DNA from 2 places in the Sphingobium sp. BHU LFT2 genome. Region 1 is predicted to be linked to the other one. Evidence: riboswitches for the same ligand, from Rfam matches in the RefSeq annotation. Region 1 holds a riboswitch; the other holds the start of a gene.

What was found. Region 1 has a riboswitch for cobalamin ahead of cobW (cobalamin biosynthesis protein CobW). Riboswitches for the same ligand answer to the same signal wherever they lie in the genome.
Region 2: another riboswitch for cobalamin. It lies ahead of JQK15_RS00070 (ferredoxin-like domain-containing protein); the one in region 1 lies ahead of cobW (cobalamin biosynthesis protein CobW).

The regions. Positions count from the first base shown of each region.
Region 1 is NZ_JAFCGW010000003.1:38,577-45,985, forward strand. Features, by position in the region: gene cobN (cobaltochelatase subunit CobN) at 1-1,357, opposite strand, end outside; gene cobW (cobalamin biosynthesis protein CobW) at 1,357-2,409, opposite strand; cobalamin riboswitch at 2,587-2,826, opposite strand; gene JQK15_RS07515 (Rieske (2Fe-2S) protein) at 2,857-3,234, opposite strand; gene maiA (maleylacetoacetate isomerase) at 3,231-3,875, opposite strand; gene fahA (fumarylacetoacetase) at 3,872-5,164, opposite strand; gene hmgA (homogentisate 1,2-dioxygenase) at 5,161-6,477, opposite strand; gene hppD (4-hydroxyphenylpyruvate dioxygenase) at 6,470-7,409, opposite strand, start outside.
Region 2 is NZ_JAFCGW010000001.1:12,610-20,018, forward strand. Features, by position in the region: gene cobJ (precorrin-3B C(17)-methyltransferase) at 1-41, opposite strand, end outside; gene cobI (precorrin-2 C(20)-methyltransferase) at 38-760, opposite strand; gene JQK15_RS00065 (precorrin-8X methylmutase) at 757-1,386, opposite strand; gene JQK15_RS00070 (ferredoxin-like domain-containing protein) at 1,386-2,438, opposite strand; cobalamin riboswitch at 2,719-2,930, opposite strand; tRNA gene JQK15_RS00075 (tRNA-Gln) at 3,108-3,182, opposite strand; gene JQK15_RS00080 (MarR family winged helix-turn-helix transcriptional regulator) at 3,345-3,854, shown strand; gene JQK15_RS00085 (hypothetical protein) at 4,024-4,347, shown strand; gene JQK15_RS00090 (immunity 53 family protein) at 4,524-4,976, shown strand; gene JQK15_RS00095 (helix-turn-helix domain-containing protein) at 5,203-5,769, opposite strand; gene JQK15_RS00100 (DMT family transporter) at 5,797-6,699, shown strand; gene JQK15_RS00105 (enoyl-CoA hydratase) at 6,724-7,409, opposite strand, start outside.

The DNA of each region.
Region 1 (7,409 bases):
CCTCGCCCGGCCGATCCAGCGACGCCCGGTCATTGGTGACGCCGCCGGTCATCAGCCGCATCAGCGCCGCGCCATCGCGCGGGGCGTCCCCGATCGCATAGCCGGCCTCACCCAGCCGGCACAGGATCGCGGCGGCGCTGGCCGGCGTGTCGAGACCCACGCCATTGCCGATCCGCCCATCGCGATTGGGATAATTGGCCAGCACCAGCGCGACCCGGCGCTGCGCCGGCGCGGCGCGGCGCAGCGCCGCCCAGTTGCGCGCCAGATCGGCGACGAAGGCGACCCGGTCGGGTGCCACGCGCGGCACGACGATGCCGCACTGGGTGCGTTCATCGAACCGCTCGGCGGCCTTGAAGGCGACGGCGCGGGTGAAGAGGCGGCCGTCCACTTCGGGCAGGGCGACATTCATCGCCAGGTCGCGCGGGCCAAGGCCACGGGCGGACCCGCGCCAGCTGCCTTCCTCGACCCCGGCAAAGGCGGTCTGCAGGATCGGACAGTCGGCCTGTTCCAAGATGCCGGGCACGCGCGGTTCGGACGAAGAGGAGGCGGCGAAGCTGGTCGCATTGACGATGATGTCGGGCGTGATGTCGGCCAGCAGCCCGCCGAGCCAGTCGCGCACGAACGGCTCGCGCAGCGCGCGGACATGCACGGCGGCGACATTGAAGCCGCGCGCGCCAAGGGCCGCGACCATCGCATCGACCGCGCTCAGCGTGCCGGCGACCACCAGCGCGCGATAGAAGATCAGCAGCGCCACCGGCCGCCCCTCGACCCAGGTCGCGCGCAGTTCCGCCACGCCGGGCCGGTCATGGCCGGGCAGATAGAGGCCCGCGTCGGCAATCGGCAGCGGATGGTCTGGCTCGCCCGCATCCGCGCCGGTCAGCCGGGCGGCGCAGCGCAGGAAGGACAGCGCATTGGCGGTGCCGCCCTGGCGCAGATAGTCGCGCAGCTGCTCGCGCATCGCCGCCGGCACGGTGGAAGCCAGATCCAGCGCGGGATCGCCCTCGCGCCCGTCGGCGATCGCGGCGAAGGCGATGCCCCTTTCGCGCGCGACCTGTGCAATCTCGTCCACGCCATAGGGCCAATAGCTCTTGCCGCCGAGCAGGATGACGCAGACGAACCGCGCCTTGGCGATCACCTTCTCGACATAGAGATCGACCGAATAGGGATGTTTGAGCTGCAGCAGATTAGCCAGCCGCACGCTCGGCGCATCATCGGGCAGGCGCGCGGCGGCGGCGGCGAAACAGGCCAGATCGCTGTCCGCCACGGTCAGGATGACGATGTCGCCGGGCGGCTGGTCTAGGTCGATCGCCTCCTCGCCGTCGCTGATCGTTCCCGGCGTGGCGGACAGGAGATGCATCAGCCGAGCACGGCCTGGATGTCGGCCTCGATAGCGGCGCGGTCCAGCCCCTTCTGGCCGATCACCACCAGCTGGGTGCGGCGCGCCTCCCCCGCCTGCCAGGGGCGGTCGAAGAAATGCTGGATGCGCGGGCCGACCGCCTGCACGACGAGGCGCATCGGTTTGCCCGCGACCGCGACCATGCCCTTGACGCGCAGCACGTCGTGGGTGGCGATCAGCGCGGACAGCGCCTGCACCAGCGTGTCGGGATCGGCAACCGCATCGCCACTGACGACGAAGCTGTCGAAATCATCATGGTCATGATCCTCGCCCTCCGCCTCATGGTGCGAGGGCCGGGCGTCGAGATCATCCTCCGCCGCCGCGACGATGCCCAGCAGCGCGCCGATATCGACCGCACCATGGGCGGCGCGGACGATCTTTACGCCGGGCCGCGTCTCGGCATCGACCTGCGCCTCGACCGCGGCCAGCGTGTCGGCATCGACCAGGTCGCTCTTGTTCAGCACCACCATATCGGCACAGGCGAGCTGATCCTCGAACAATTCCTCCAGCGGGCTGTCATGGTCCAGATTGGGATCGGCGGCACGCGCGGCGGCCAGCGCCGCCTCGTCGGTGGCAAAGCGACCGGCAGCGACCGCATCGGCGTCGATCAGCGCGACCACCCCGTCCACCGTGGCGCGGGTGCGGATGTCGGGCCACTGGAAGGCCTTGACCAGCGGCTTGGGCAGGGCCAGCCCCGACGTCTCGATGATGATATGGTCGGGCGGGCTCGGCCGGTCGAGCAGCGCGGTCATGGTCGGCAGGAAATCGTCGGCCACGGTGCAACAGATGCAGCCATTGGCCAGCTCGACAATATCCTCTTCCGGGCAGGCGGCGTCGTTGCAGCCCTTCACCAGTTCGCCGTCGACGCCGACATCGCCAAATTCGTTGATGATGAGGGCGAGCCGGCGCCCCTTCGCATTTTCCAGCAGATGGCGGATCAGCGTGGTCTTGCCCGCGCCCAGGAAGCCGGTGATGACGGTGGTCGGAATCTTGGCAGATGCAGTGTTGGCCATGACAAATACTCGCGCGCCGGAGCAACCGGGGCGGGAGCGAACCGGGCGCGCACGCACGGCCGGCCGGCATCGCGGACGGGCGCTTGTTCGCCCGCAGATGCGTGACCGCGCGGCTCCAGCCGCCAACCTGTCGCTCAGACGGAACACCGTGCCCCGGCCATCCCCTGGACCAAAGCAAGAGCGACCTAAACGCCGGCAGGTCTCCTGGCTTGCGGGTCATAGCGGGAGGAACGGCCTTCCCAGGCCTCGCAGGATTTAGCGTCCGGCCCAGTGGCTGCCCTCCCGGCTGGGGAGGGCGCTGTTCATCACGCTCGCCGCTCACAGTTGCAGGGACAGCTGCGGATTTGGACGCCATGGCATCCGCACCGCCTTCCCATTTTAAGCCCCCGTGGGGGCACCGGCGCGATCATGTCGGGACGATGCGAAGCGCCGTCCCTGGGCCGGTTCCTAGTCGCTTTGGGCAGCGGTGACAATCCAGCCAGCGGCGATGGCGAGTGGCCAGGGCGTAAGGCGCTGACCGACGCACGGCCCGCCGACGCAGACACCATCGTCGCGGCGGAAAATGGCGCCGTGCCAGCTACAGCGGATATGGCTGCCATCCGGGGTCAGATAATCGTCCAGCTGCTGCGCCAGCGGCAGGCCGGCATGGGGGCATTGGTCGACAAAGCCGGCGACATGATCGCCGGTGCGCACGGCAAAGCCATGGAAGCGGCCGGCCCGCATCTGCAGCACGAAATTGCGCGCCTTGCCGTCGGCGAACTGCTCGATCGGGCAAAGGCGCACGCCCGCCGGCGTCGCGAACAGGCGCGTGTCGGCGTCGCTCATGCGTCGGCGTCGGGCTGGCGATCGGGGTGCGCGGCGGCAAAGGCGGGGAGCGCGCATGCCGCCGCGTCCACGGCGCACAGCCGCGGAAAGGGCGTCAGGTCGACGCCGAAGCGCCGGGCATTGTAGAGCTGGGGCACGATATGGCAGTCGGCGAAACTCGGGCTGTCGCCAAAGGCATGGGTGCCGCCGTGACGGGCGACCAGTGTTTCGAGCGCGGCCAGCCCTTCGCCAGTCCAGCGGCCGATCCAGGCGCGGACCTGATTCTCGCTGGCACCAAAATCCTGCCGCAGCGCCTGCAACACGCGCAGATTGCCGAGCGGATGGATATCGCAGGCGATGATGCCGGCCATGGCACGGACGATCGCGGCATCGCCGGGGTCGGCGGGCAGCAAAGGCGGCTGCGGCCAGCGCGCCTCGATCCATTCCAGGATCGCGCCGCTCTGCGTCAGCACGCTGTCGCCATCGACCAGTGCGGGCACCAGCCCCTGCGGCGCCAGCGCCTGATAGTCGGGTGCCCGCTGCGCACCGCTGCGCAGGTCATGGGCGACCTGCGCATAGTCGACACCCTTCAGGGCCAGCGCGATCCGCACGCGATAGCTCGCGCTCGACCGCCAATAGCCATGAAGGGTGAGGTCGCTCATCGCGCCGGCACGATCATCGCGCGGCATTCGCCAAAGCCGATCGACACATGGCCGGGGGCGGACGCGGTGGCGCGTAATGTCACCTCGTCGCCATCCTCCAGGAAGCAGCGCGTCTCGCCCGATGGCAGGCTGATCGGCTCGCGGCCGCCACTGCTGATCTCCATCAGGCTGCCATAGCCGTCGCGCGTCGGAGCGGAAATGGTGCCGCTGCCCAGCAAGTCGCCGGGCATCAGGTTGCAGCCATTGGACGCATGATGGGTGACGATCTGGCTGACGGTCCAGTACATGTTGCTCGCCGGCCCCTGGCTCAGCCGCATCGGTGGCTGGCCCGCGTCGCGCATCGCCTGGGTGGAGAGATAGACTTCCAGCGTCAGCGCCAGCGCGCCATGGGCCTGGTCGTCGGCATCACTGAGGTAAGGCAGCGGCGCGGGATCGCCCTGCGGCCGGGGCGGCTGGGCGATGCGGAACGGCGCCAGCGCCTCGGGCGTCACCACCCAGGGTGAAATGGTCGAATGGAAATTCTTGGCGAGGAAAGGCCCCAGCGGCTGATATTCCCACGCCTGGAAGTCGCGCGCCGACCAGTCGTTGAGCAGGCAGAAGCCGGCGACATGATCGGCCGCCTCGCTGATGGGGATCGGGCTTCCCAGATCATTGCCGGCGCCGATCCACACGCCCAGTTCCAGCTCATAGTCGAGCCGGGCGGTCGGGCCGACCACCGGCACATCGACCTCGGGCGGCTTGCGCTGGCCGCGCGGGCGGACCAGCGGCGCGCCCGACGGGCGGATCGAGGATGCCCGGCCATGATAGCCGATCGGCACATATTTATAATTGGGCAGCAGCGGATTGTCGGGCCGGAACTGGCGGCCGATATTGTTGGCGTGATGGATGCCGACATAGAAGTCGCTATAGTCGCCGATCCGCGCCGGCAGATGCAGCATGCAGTCCGCCGCCCGGTGCAGCAGCGGCTCGACCGCCGGGCGATGGGCGGGGTCCGACAACAGCGCGCTGATCCGGCGGCGCAGGGCGACCCGCTCCGCCACCGGCAGCGCCATCAGGCCATTGAGCTGGTCTTCCAGCAGCGGTGCGCAATCGATCAGCCCGGCGCCGACACAGGCGGCCAGGTCCAATATCGCATCGCCGATCGCGACACCCGCGCGCGGCGGTCCGCCGGCGGGCGAGAACAGGCCATAGGGCAGATTCTGGATCGGGAAGTCGCCATGATCCTGCGCGCTCGCAACCCAGCTGGTGCGGGCGGGATCATGGGTTTCGTCGGTTTGCCAATAGCTCATGGGGTCTCGTTCATCAGGGGAAGCTGGGCCTTGCGAAAGCCGGACCAGCATTCATCATAATCGGGTTGCAGTAGCGGGCTTTCCATCGCCCAGCGCGTCGGGCGCAGCACCATCCGGCTTTCGAACATGAAGGCCATGGTATCGGCGATGCGCTGCGGCTGGAGGTCGGCGGCGATCGCCTTGTCATAGCTGGCGCGGTCGGGGCCATGGCCGGCCATGCCATTGTGCAGCGACGCGCCGCCGGGCGCGAAGCCGCCCGCCTTGGCATCATATTCGCCATGGATCAGGCCCATCAGCTCGCTCATTACATTGCGATGGAACCAGGGCGGCCGGAATGTGTCTTCCGCCACCATCCAGCGCGGCGGGAAGATGACGAAATCGATATTGGCGGTGCCCGGCGTCTCGCTGGGCGATGTCAGCACCGTGAAGATCGACGGGTCGGGATGGTCGAAACTGACCGTGTTGATCGTGTTGAAGCGGGTAAGGTCATAGCGCAGCGGCGTCAGATTGCCGTGCCAGGCGACGACGTCGAACGGGCTGTGGTCCAGCATAGTTATCCACAGGCGGCCCATGAACTTCTGTATCAGGGCGAATGGCCGCTCGACATCCTCATAGGCCGCAACCGGCGCCTCGAAATCGCGCGGGTTGGCGAGGCCATTGGCGCCGATCGGTCCCAGATCGGGCAGGCGAAAGGGCGCGCCGTAATTTTCGCAAACATAGCCGCGCGCCGCGCCCTCGGTCAGTTCGACCCGGAAGCGGACGCCACGCGGGATCAGCGCAATCTGCAACGGTGCGACGTCGATGACGCCCAGCTCGGTGACGATGCGCAGCGCGCCCTGCTGCGGCACGATCAGCATCTCGCCATCGGCGCAGACGAAGGCGCGGTCGACCATCGAGGCGGTCGCGGCATAGAGATGCACGGCGCAGCCCTGTCCCGCCGCGACATCGCCATTGCCGGCATAGCTGGTGAGGCCGTCGATGAAATCGACATCATCCGCAGGCAGCGGAAGCGGGTTCCAGCGCAGCCGGTTGGGTGATGGCGGCACCTCGTCGAACGGCGCGCTGCGCAGCAAGGCTGCAGCATCATAGGGCGCGAAGGGCGGATGCGATGCCGCCGGCCGCATGCGATAGAGCCAGCTGCGCCGGTTCTCCGCTCGCGGCGCGGTGAAGGCGGTGCCCGACAATTGCTCGGCATAGAGGCCATAGGGCACGCGCTGGGGTGAATTGCGCCCCACCGGAAGCGCGCCGGCCACCGCCTCGGTCGAAAAATGATTGCCGAAGCCGCTCATCATCCGGGGCGGCGCGTCACTCATCGACGGTGATCACGCCGCGACGGATCTGGTCCAGCTCGATCGATTCATAAAGGGCCTGGAAATTGCCATTGCCAAAGCCTTCATTGCCCTTGCGCTGGATGATCTCGAAGAAGATCGGGCCGAACATCGTCTCGGTAAAGATCTGCAGCAAGATGCCCTCCTCGCCGACATTGCCGTCGATCAGAATGCGGTTGCGCTTCAGTCGTTTCAGATCCTCGCCATGGCCCGGCACGCGCTGGTCGACCAGTTCATAATAGGTCTCGATCGTGTCCTGCAGCCGCACCCCGCGCGCGCGCAGCCGCTCGACCGTGTCATAGATATTGGCGGTGGTCAGCGCGATATGCTGGATGCCCTCGCCATTATAGTCGCGGATGAACTCCTCGATCTGGCTCTTGTCGTCCTGGCTCTCGTTCAGGGGGATGCGGATCGCCTTGTCCGGCGCGATCATCGCCTGGCTGAACAGGCCGGTCGCCTTGCCCTTGATATCGAAATATTTCTGCTCCTCGAAGCCGAAGAGGGTGCGGTAGAATTCGCTCCACACCCGCATCTGGCCACGCTTCACATTGTGGGTCAGATGGTCGAGCAGGTCGAGGCCGACATTGTTGCGCGCCTCCGCTTCCCGCCAGCCGGGATATTCCGCCCAGTCGGCATAGGGATCGCCGCCATCGGGCATGAAATAGAGATAGGATCCGCCAATCCCCTGGATCACCGTGTCATTCTCGTCCGTCGGCTTGCCGCCATGCTCAAGCGCCCAGCGCAGCGCGGCATCGGGATCGGCGACGCGAAAGGCCATGGCGCTGGCCGAGGGGCCATGTTCGCCACGGAACGCCGCGACCCGCCCGGCATCGTCGCGATTGAGCATCAGGTTTATGCGTCCCTGCTTGTAGCGGGTGATATTCTTGGTCGGGTGCCGGTGGGTCGCGGTGAAGCCC
Region 2 (7,409 bases), on a different contig from region 1:
GCGATCGCGATCCAGCCCCCCTCTCCCGCCGCAAGATTCATGGCCGGCGCCCTTGGCCGTGGATCAGCAGGATCGAGAAATAGGGCGTGACCCTGTCGACATCGGCCAGCCGGGTCACGCGCTGTTCCGGCATGGCGGCATGTTCGACCAGCCATGCTTCATCGCTGCGCCCGGCCGCCGCCACCGCGCGGCGCAGCTTGGCGAGGTGCCGGCCGATCTTCATCACCACCAGCGCGTCGGTATCGCGGATGCGGCGGACCAGTTCCTCCTCCGGCAGCGTCGCCATCGCCACGGTCAGCACATCGTCACCCCAGGTGATCGGCAGGCCGGTCGCATTCCAGGCGCCCGACATGCCCATGATTCCGGGGACCACTTCGACCGGGACCAGACCCGACAGCCGGCTGTGCAGATGCATGAAGGAGCCGTAGAAAAAGGGATCGCCCTCGCACAAGACGACCACATCCTCGCCCGCCTCCGCGATCGCCAGCAGCCGGCCGGTGCAATCGGCATAGAAGGCGGCAAGGCAGTCGTTATAGCGCGGATCGGTGACCGGAATTTCGGTCGTCACCGGATATTCCATCGCCAGTTCGATTGCATCGTCCCGCAACATGCCCTGCGCGATGCGGCGCGCCTGCCCCGGTCGGCCGGCCTTGCGGAAATAGGCGACATGCCGTCCTCCCCGCACCAGCCGGTCGGCGCGCACGCTCAGCAAGTCCTGCGCGCCGGGGCCAAGGCCCACGCCATAGACGGTGCCGCTCATTCCGCGCGGCTCGCCAGCGCATTGATCGCCGCGACCGTGATCGCGCTGCCGCCAAGCCGCCCGTCGACGACGCAGCAGGGGGCCGGCTGCGCCGCCCACAGTGCCGCCTTGGATTCCGCCGCGCCGACGAAGCCGACCGGGCAGGCGATGATCGCTGCGGGGCGCGGACAGGCCGGATCCTCCAGCATGTCGAGCAGGTGGAACAGCGCCGTGGGCGCATTGCCGATGGCAACCAGTGCCCCAGCAAGATGCGGCCGCCACAATTCCAGCGCGACGGCGGACCGGGTATTGCCCATCGCCCGCGCCATGTCCGGCACGGCGGTGTCGTGCAAGGTGCAGAGCACGGCATTGTCGGCGGGCAGGCGCGCGCGCGTGACCCCTTCCGACACCATGCGCGCATCGCACAGCACCGGTGCCCCTGTGGCCAGGGCCTGCCGCGCCGCCGCTGCAAAGCCCGGCGAAAAGCGGATATGGCCCGCAAGGTCCACCATGCCCGCGGCATGGATCATGCGCACGGCGACCGGCTCCTCCTCGGCAACAAAGTGCCCGAGGTCGGCTTCGGCGCGGATGGTGGCGAAGGACTGGCGATAGATTGCCGCGCCGTCCCTCTCATAATCATGGGGCATCAACAGGCTCCGAAATGGGCAAGAAGGTCGGTGGCGGTGAGGTCAGGACGGACGGGCACCGATCCTGCGCGAGCGTGGAAGGCCAAGTCGTAGCGCCCGTCCCGCCCCGTCAGCACGATGTCGGCCGGAATCGAACTGGCGCAGCCCTTGGCGCAGCCGGAGACATGAAGGCGGCCCGCCACATGGGGGGCCAGCTGGCGGGCGAGATCGCGCGTCTCCACGCTCGCCTGCGGACAGGTAGGTGCGCCGGGGCAGGCCTCCACATGGATCAGCGGGTCGGCAGCGTCGGCGGACAGGCCAGGCACCTGTCCTTCGGCCAGCAGCATGCGCCACGGGGTCAGCCGGATGGCCGGCGCGTCGAGAAAATGCCGCGCATCGATCTGGCCGAAGGGAAGACCATAGGCCATGCCGCCATCCCATGCGCCGGGCATCAGCCGAGCACGCGGCGCCGCCACCTCTACCCTGCCCGTTGCCCAATCCGGCAGGGGCGCATCATGCCGGGCCATGCGCCCCGCGCGCGCGCCGTCGCTCTCCACGAACCATCGGGCGAGCGCGAGCAGCGCATCCACTTCGCCGCCGCTGTCCACCGGCACGCCTTGTGCCCGCCCCTCCGCACGCAAGATCAGGCCGCCGTCCCGCGCCCGCTCGATGCGAAAATCCCCCGCTTCGCCCGACAGGAGCGGTGCGGCGCCGGCATCGATCACGAAGCCCATCTTGCCCGGCAAGTCCGGTAGTTCGTCCAGGCGATCGAGCAGTTGGCGGGCGATGCGATGGCTGTCGTCGCCTTCGCGCCAGTCCGGCACGACCATCATCATGCGCGCGCCCTCGCGCCGGGCATTGCGGTCCACCAGGCCAAGGTCGAGCAGCCGGTCGAGCAAGGGGCGCCAGCTTTCGTCGCGCACGCCGCGGATCTGGAGGTTCGCGCGCCGGGTCATGTCGATCAGGCCGTTGCCATGGGCGATCGCCGCCGCGCCCAACGCCGCCAGGTCGTCGGCCGAAAGACGACCGAGGCGCGGCTTCACGCGCACGATCAGCCCGTCGCCCGCCGCCATCGGGCGCCAGGCATCGGGACACCAGCCCCGAACGGCCGGCCCGTGGGCCACCGCATGGTTCGCGGTCGCCCTATCCCTGCCCGCGCCGGTCTGGCTCACAGGCAAATCCTCCGCGCGCCGGGACGCAACCAGGCGGGGCTTGCCGGCATCGCCGGTCGGCGCGAGGCGGCAGGCAGGCGCGACAGGCGCCCGACACCACGCGGCCGTGCAGCCCCAGCCACACGCTTCGCCGCCCAGACGGAAGAGAGACCGTGCCATGACCAACCCCTGGGTCAGGACAAGAGCGACCGAAACGCCGGCAGGTCTCCTGGCTCGCGGGTCGTTGCGGGATGCACGCCTTCCCGGACGCCCTGTCCAGTGGCTGCCCTCACGGGCTCGTGCATCGCGCTATCCGCTTACAGTTGCAGGGACAGCCACGGAATAAGGGGCCAGGCCCCCGCACCGCATTCCCGATTAAGTTCCTTGCGGAACACCGGCGTCAGTTATGCAATGCGCCAGCATGAACCGGCACATCGTTGATGCCCTAGTCGAAACATCGGGCTTAGCCAAGACGCGGAATGGGTATCGGCAGTCCCGCTGCCGGCTCGACGCCCAAGGCATACCGACGGAAGATGCCGAAACGGAAACCGGAAGCAAGGAAAGCGACGCGGCGTCGGATACCGAAAATTATGGCTGGGGCGGCAGGATTCGAACCTGCGCATGGCGGCATCAAAAGCCGCTGCCTTACCGCTTGGCGACGCCCCAGCAATGCGCCGATCCAAGTCAGCGCGGGACCGCCATATAGCGGCTGATGCACGAAAGAAAAGCCCTCCTGACGATGGACTTCGCCTTTCCCTTTCCTTCCCGCCCAACCCATCTTAGGGATCAACGCCACACCCCCTCCCCTCCAGCCGGAAACCCGCGCCGATGTCCGTCCAAGCCCCCTCGCCCAGCCAGATCGCACCGGCCTCGCCGCTGTTCCTGCGCGAGGACGAGATACGGCGCGGCATCGAGATGCTCTATTTCGGCTATTCCGCGCTCACCCGCTCGATCGACGAGGGGCTGGCGGCGCAGGGCCTGGGCCGCGCCCATCACCGCGCCCTTTATTTCATCTCGCGCCAGCCTGACCTGACGGTGAAGGATCTGTTGCGCCTGCTGGCGATCACCAAGCAATCGCTCGGCCGGGTGCTCAATGACCTGATCGAGCGCGGCTATATCGAGACCCGGCCGGGCAGCAGCGACCGGCGGCAGAAACTGCTGCGCCTCAGCGCCGCCGGCCGCGCACTGGAGGCCGAGCTTTTCCGCGCGCTGCGCGAGAAGATGGCGGCCGCCTATGCCCAGGCCGGACAGGGTTCCGTCACCGGTTTCTGGCGGGTGATGGAGGGTCTGATCCCCGATGCCGACCGGTCGATGGTGTTCGGCCTCAGCGGCGGCTGATCGCGAAACCACGCAACCTTATGGCCGCTGCCGCGCTTTTAGGAGCGTCGTGCGGAAAAGTGGGAACCGGTTTTCCGCTTAAAACGATGCGACAACAAGAGATTAGGCAGCGCCGCGTCAGATATGATGCGGCGCTGCCCAAGCCTTGCCAACGCAATGAGGAGACATCATGCGCGCACCCCTTCTGGCCATCACGGCCCTGTCCGCCCTGGGCCTGAGCCTGTCCGCCTGCTCGGAAAAGGCATCGGACAATCTGGAAAATGCCGGCTCCGCGATCGGCAATGACGTCAGCAACGCCGTCGACGATGCCGGCGCCAAGATCGACAACGGCCTCGACCGCGCGGGCGCCGCGATCGACAATGGCGCGGACCGGATCGGCGCCGCGACCGACCGGGCGGCCGACGACGCCAAGCGCGAGGGCAAGGAAGCCAAGCAGGATGTCGGCGCCTCGCTGGAGCAGGCCGGCAAGGACCTGCGCAACGACAGCCATTGAGACGTGCCGGGCCTCCCCATGGGGAGGCCCGGCCTCGGGCCGCGAGGCTATATCCGGGCGACCTGGACGCGACTGGAAGTGGCTATTTCCCTCTTCGTCATCCCGGCCCCTTCGACAGGCTCAGGACAGGCTTGATCCGGGATCGCTTCAGCGCTCCCTATCTGGCGTAGTGCAGAATGAATCCTGACTTTCGTCAGGGTGACGGATGTGGAGATTGTCGAAATTCGACCAGTTGTAGCCTTTATCGACCTGCCACTTTATTCCTGATTGCAGACATTTGTTCGCTGGTCGATGTTGGTAACATGATTGAAGACAATCTGAATTGGCTAAGCCAGTGGTATCTGGCTCAATGCGACGGCGATTGGGAGCACTCCTATGGAGTGAAGATCGATACGCTCGACAATCCCGGATGGACAATCAAGATCAACCTAACCGACACCCCAATGCAAGACATCGCATTCGAACGTGTTCAGCACGGAAAAATCGGCGACGATTTCGAAGAGTGGCAGCGAAGCGGTAGTTGGTGGGTAGCGCGTGTGGAAGGCCACTCATTCGATGTGAGTTGCGGGCCGCTGGACCTGTCGTCGGCCATAGGTGTATTTCGGCGATGGGTTGAGGCGTCAGCATAGCGGCGTCGGCTTTCGCTTTCTTTGGTTTGGAAACCTGCCATTCCGCTTCCCACCCAACTCCGTCACCCCAGCGAAGGCTGGGGTCTCAGGCGGCAGCAGAAAGAGGCCAGCCGTCTAGCGCTATCCGTTTATGCCGCGTGCGCCGGCCTGAGATGCCAGCCTTCGCTGGCATGACGGGACAAGGGCCAGTCCGCACCCCACCCCTCCCGGCATTTGTCCGCGCTGTCTAGAACACAACGTTGCGCACGAAGCGCAGCAGGTCGATTCCGCGATTGACGAAGACATAGGGGCGGTCGCTGCTGAAGATGAGGAAGTCGCCCGCCGCGATCGTGCGCGTGCCGGAATCCATCTCGACCGTCAGCACCCCTTCCACCACATAGAGCATCTCGTGCCAGTTGGCGGCGTCCGCCTCGGCCGGGTAGCGGTCGCCCGGTGCCAGCGACCAGGTCCATAGCTCCGCCTCGCGCGCGGCCGGCACGGTGCCGAGCAGGGTCGCGCGGCTATGCGCATCCTCGCCCTGCCAGGCGAGGGTATCGATCCGGCTATTGTCCGGCATGTCGGGCGCGCGCACGACGTGCGAGAAACTGACGTCCAGCGCCTGCGCCAACCGGTCGAGCGTCGACAGGCTGACATTGGCCTCCCCGCTCTCGATCCCGACCAGCATGCGCCGGCTGACTCCGGCCGCGCTGGCCAGCGCATCCTGGCTCAGCCCCTTGGCGGCGCGCAGGCGGCGGATATTGCCCGCGACATGGGAAAGAACGTCCGGGCGCGGGACTTCGACTTGACTGTGCAATATATTGCTCATAACGCGATGTGCATTATGTTGCACAATGCCGCCCTCGACAAGAGCCCTGCGCCCCGGCTGATGATCGGCCGTCCCGAACTCGCGCTGATCGGGATCACCGTGCTGTGGGGCGCGACCTTCCTGATCGTGCATCATGCCATGCAGCAGAGCGGGCCGCTCTTCTTCGTGGGGATGCGCTTCGGCACGGCGGCGCTGCTGGCGCTGCCGCTCGCCTGGCCGGTGTTGCGCGGCCTGACGGCGCGCGAACTGCTGGCCGGGTCGATGATCGGCCTTGGCATCTTCTGCGGCTACACGCTCCAGACCTGGGCGCTGCAGACCATATCCAGCAGCACATCGGCCTTCATCACCGCCGCCTATGTGCCGCTGGTGCCGATCCTCCAATGGGCGATATTGCGGCGGCGGCCGCGCTGGACCAGCTGGGTCGGCGTCGCGCTGGCCTTTGCCGGCCTGATCCTGATCGCGGCCCCGCGCGAAGGGCTGTCGCTGGGCAAGGGCGAGGCGCTGACGCTGATCAGCACGCTGGCGATCGCGCTGGAAATCATCTTCATCAGCCTGTGGGCCGGCAAGGTCGACATTGCCCGCGTCACGCTGGTGCAACTGGCGGTCACGTCGCTGCTCGCCTTCGGCCTGATGGCGCCGATGGGTGAGGCGATCCCGCCCTTTTCCTGGACGGTGATCCTGTCGGCCTGTGGCCTGGGCGCGATGACGGCGCTGATCCAGTTCGTGATGAACTGGGCGCAGCGCACCGTATCGCCGACCCGCGCGACCCTGATCTATGCCGGCGAGCCGGTCTGGGCCGGGATATTGGGCCGGATCGCGGGCGACCGCCAGCCGGCCACGGCGCTGGCCGGCGCGCTGCTGATCATCGCCGCCGTGATCGTGAGCGAACTGAAGTTCGAGCGACGGGGCAAGGACTGATCCCTTCCCCCGGCCGCGCTTCGATCAGGCCCGCTTGAAGACCGGCGCGCGCTTTTCGAAAAAGGCCATGAACGCCTCCTGCGCTTCGGGCGAGGCCAGCGCTTCGCGGAACAGCCGGGCTTCTTCGGCGATACGCGCCTGCAAGGCGGCGGGATCACCCTTCATCAGCCGGCGCGTCGCCATCAGCGCCTGGGGCGGCTTGGCCATCAGCGCCGCGGCCTTGGCACGGGCATGGTCGAGCAGCGCCTCCCCTGTCACGATCGCCGTCACGAAACCGGCGCGATCGGCCCCTTCCGCATCCATCGGCTCGCCCAGCATCAGCATCGCGGCCGCCCTGGCATGGCCCATGATCGCGGGCGCGAGCAGGCTGGAGCCGGCCTCCGGCACGATGCCCAGATTGACGAAGGGCATGACGAAGCGCGCGTCGGGCGCGGCATAGACCAGGTCGCAATGGAACAGCATCGTCGTGCCGACGCCCACGGCCAGCCCCTGCACTGCCGCGACGATCGGCTTGTCGAAGGCGGCAATCGCGCTGATGAAATCGAAGGCGGCAGCGCCGCCCTCCGGCCCGGCCATGAAGTCCTTGAGATCATTGCCGGCGCAAAAGGCGTCGCCCCGGCCCGCGAACAGCACCACGCCAATCTCCGGCCGGCTCGACGCATCGGCCAGCGCGGCGATCATCGCGCGGTACATCGGCCCGGTCAGCGCAT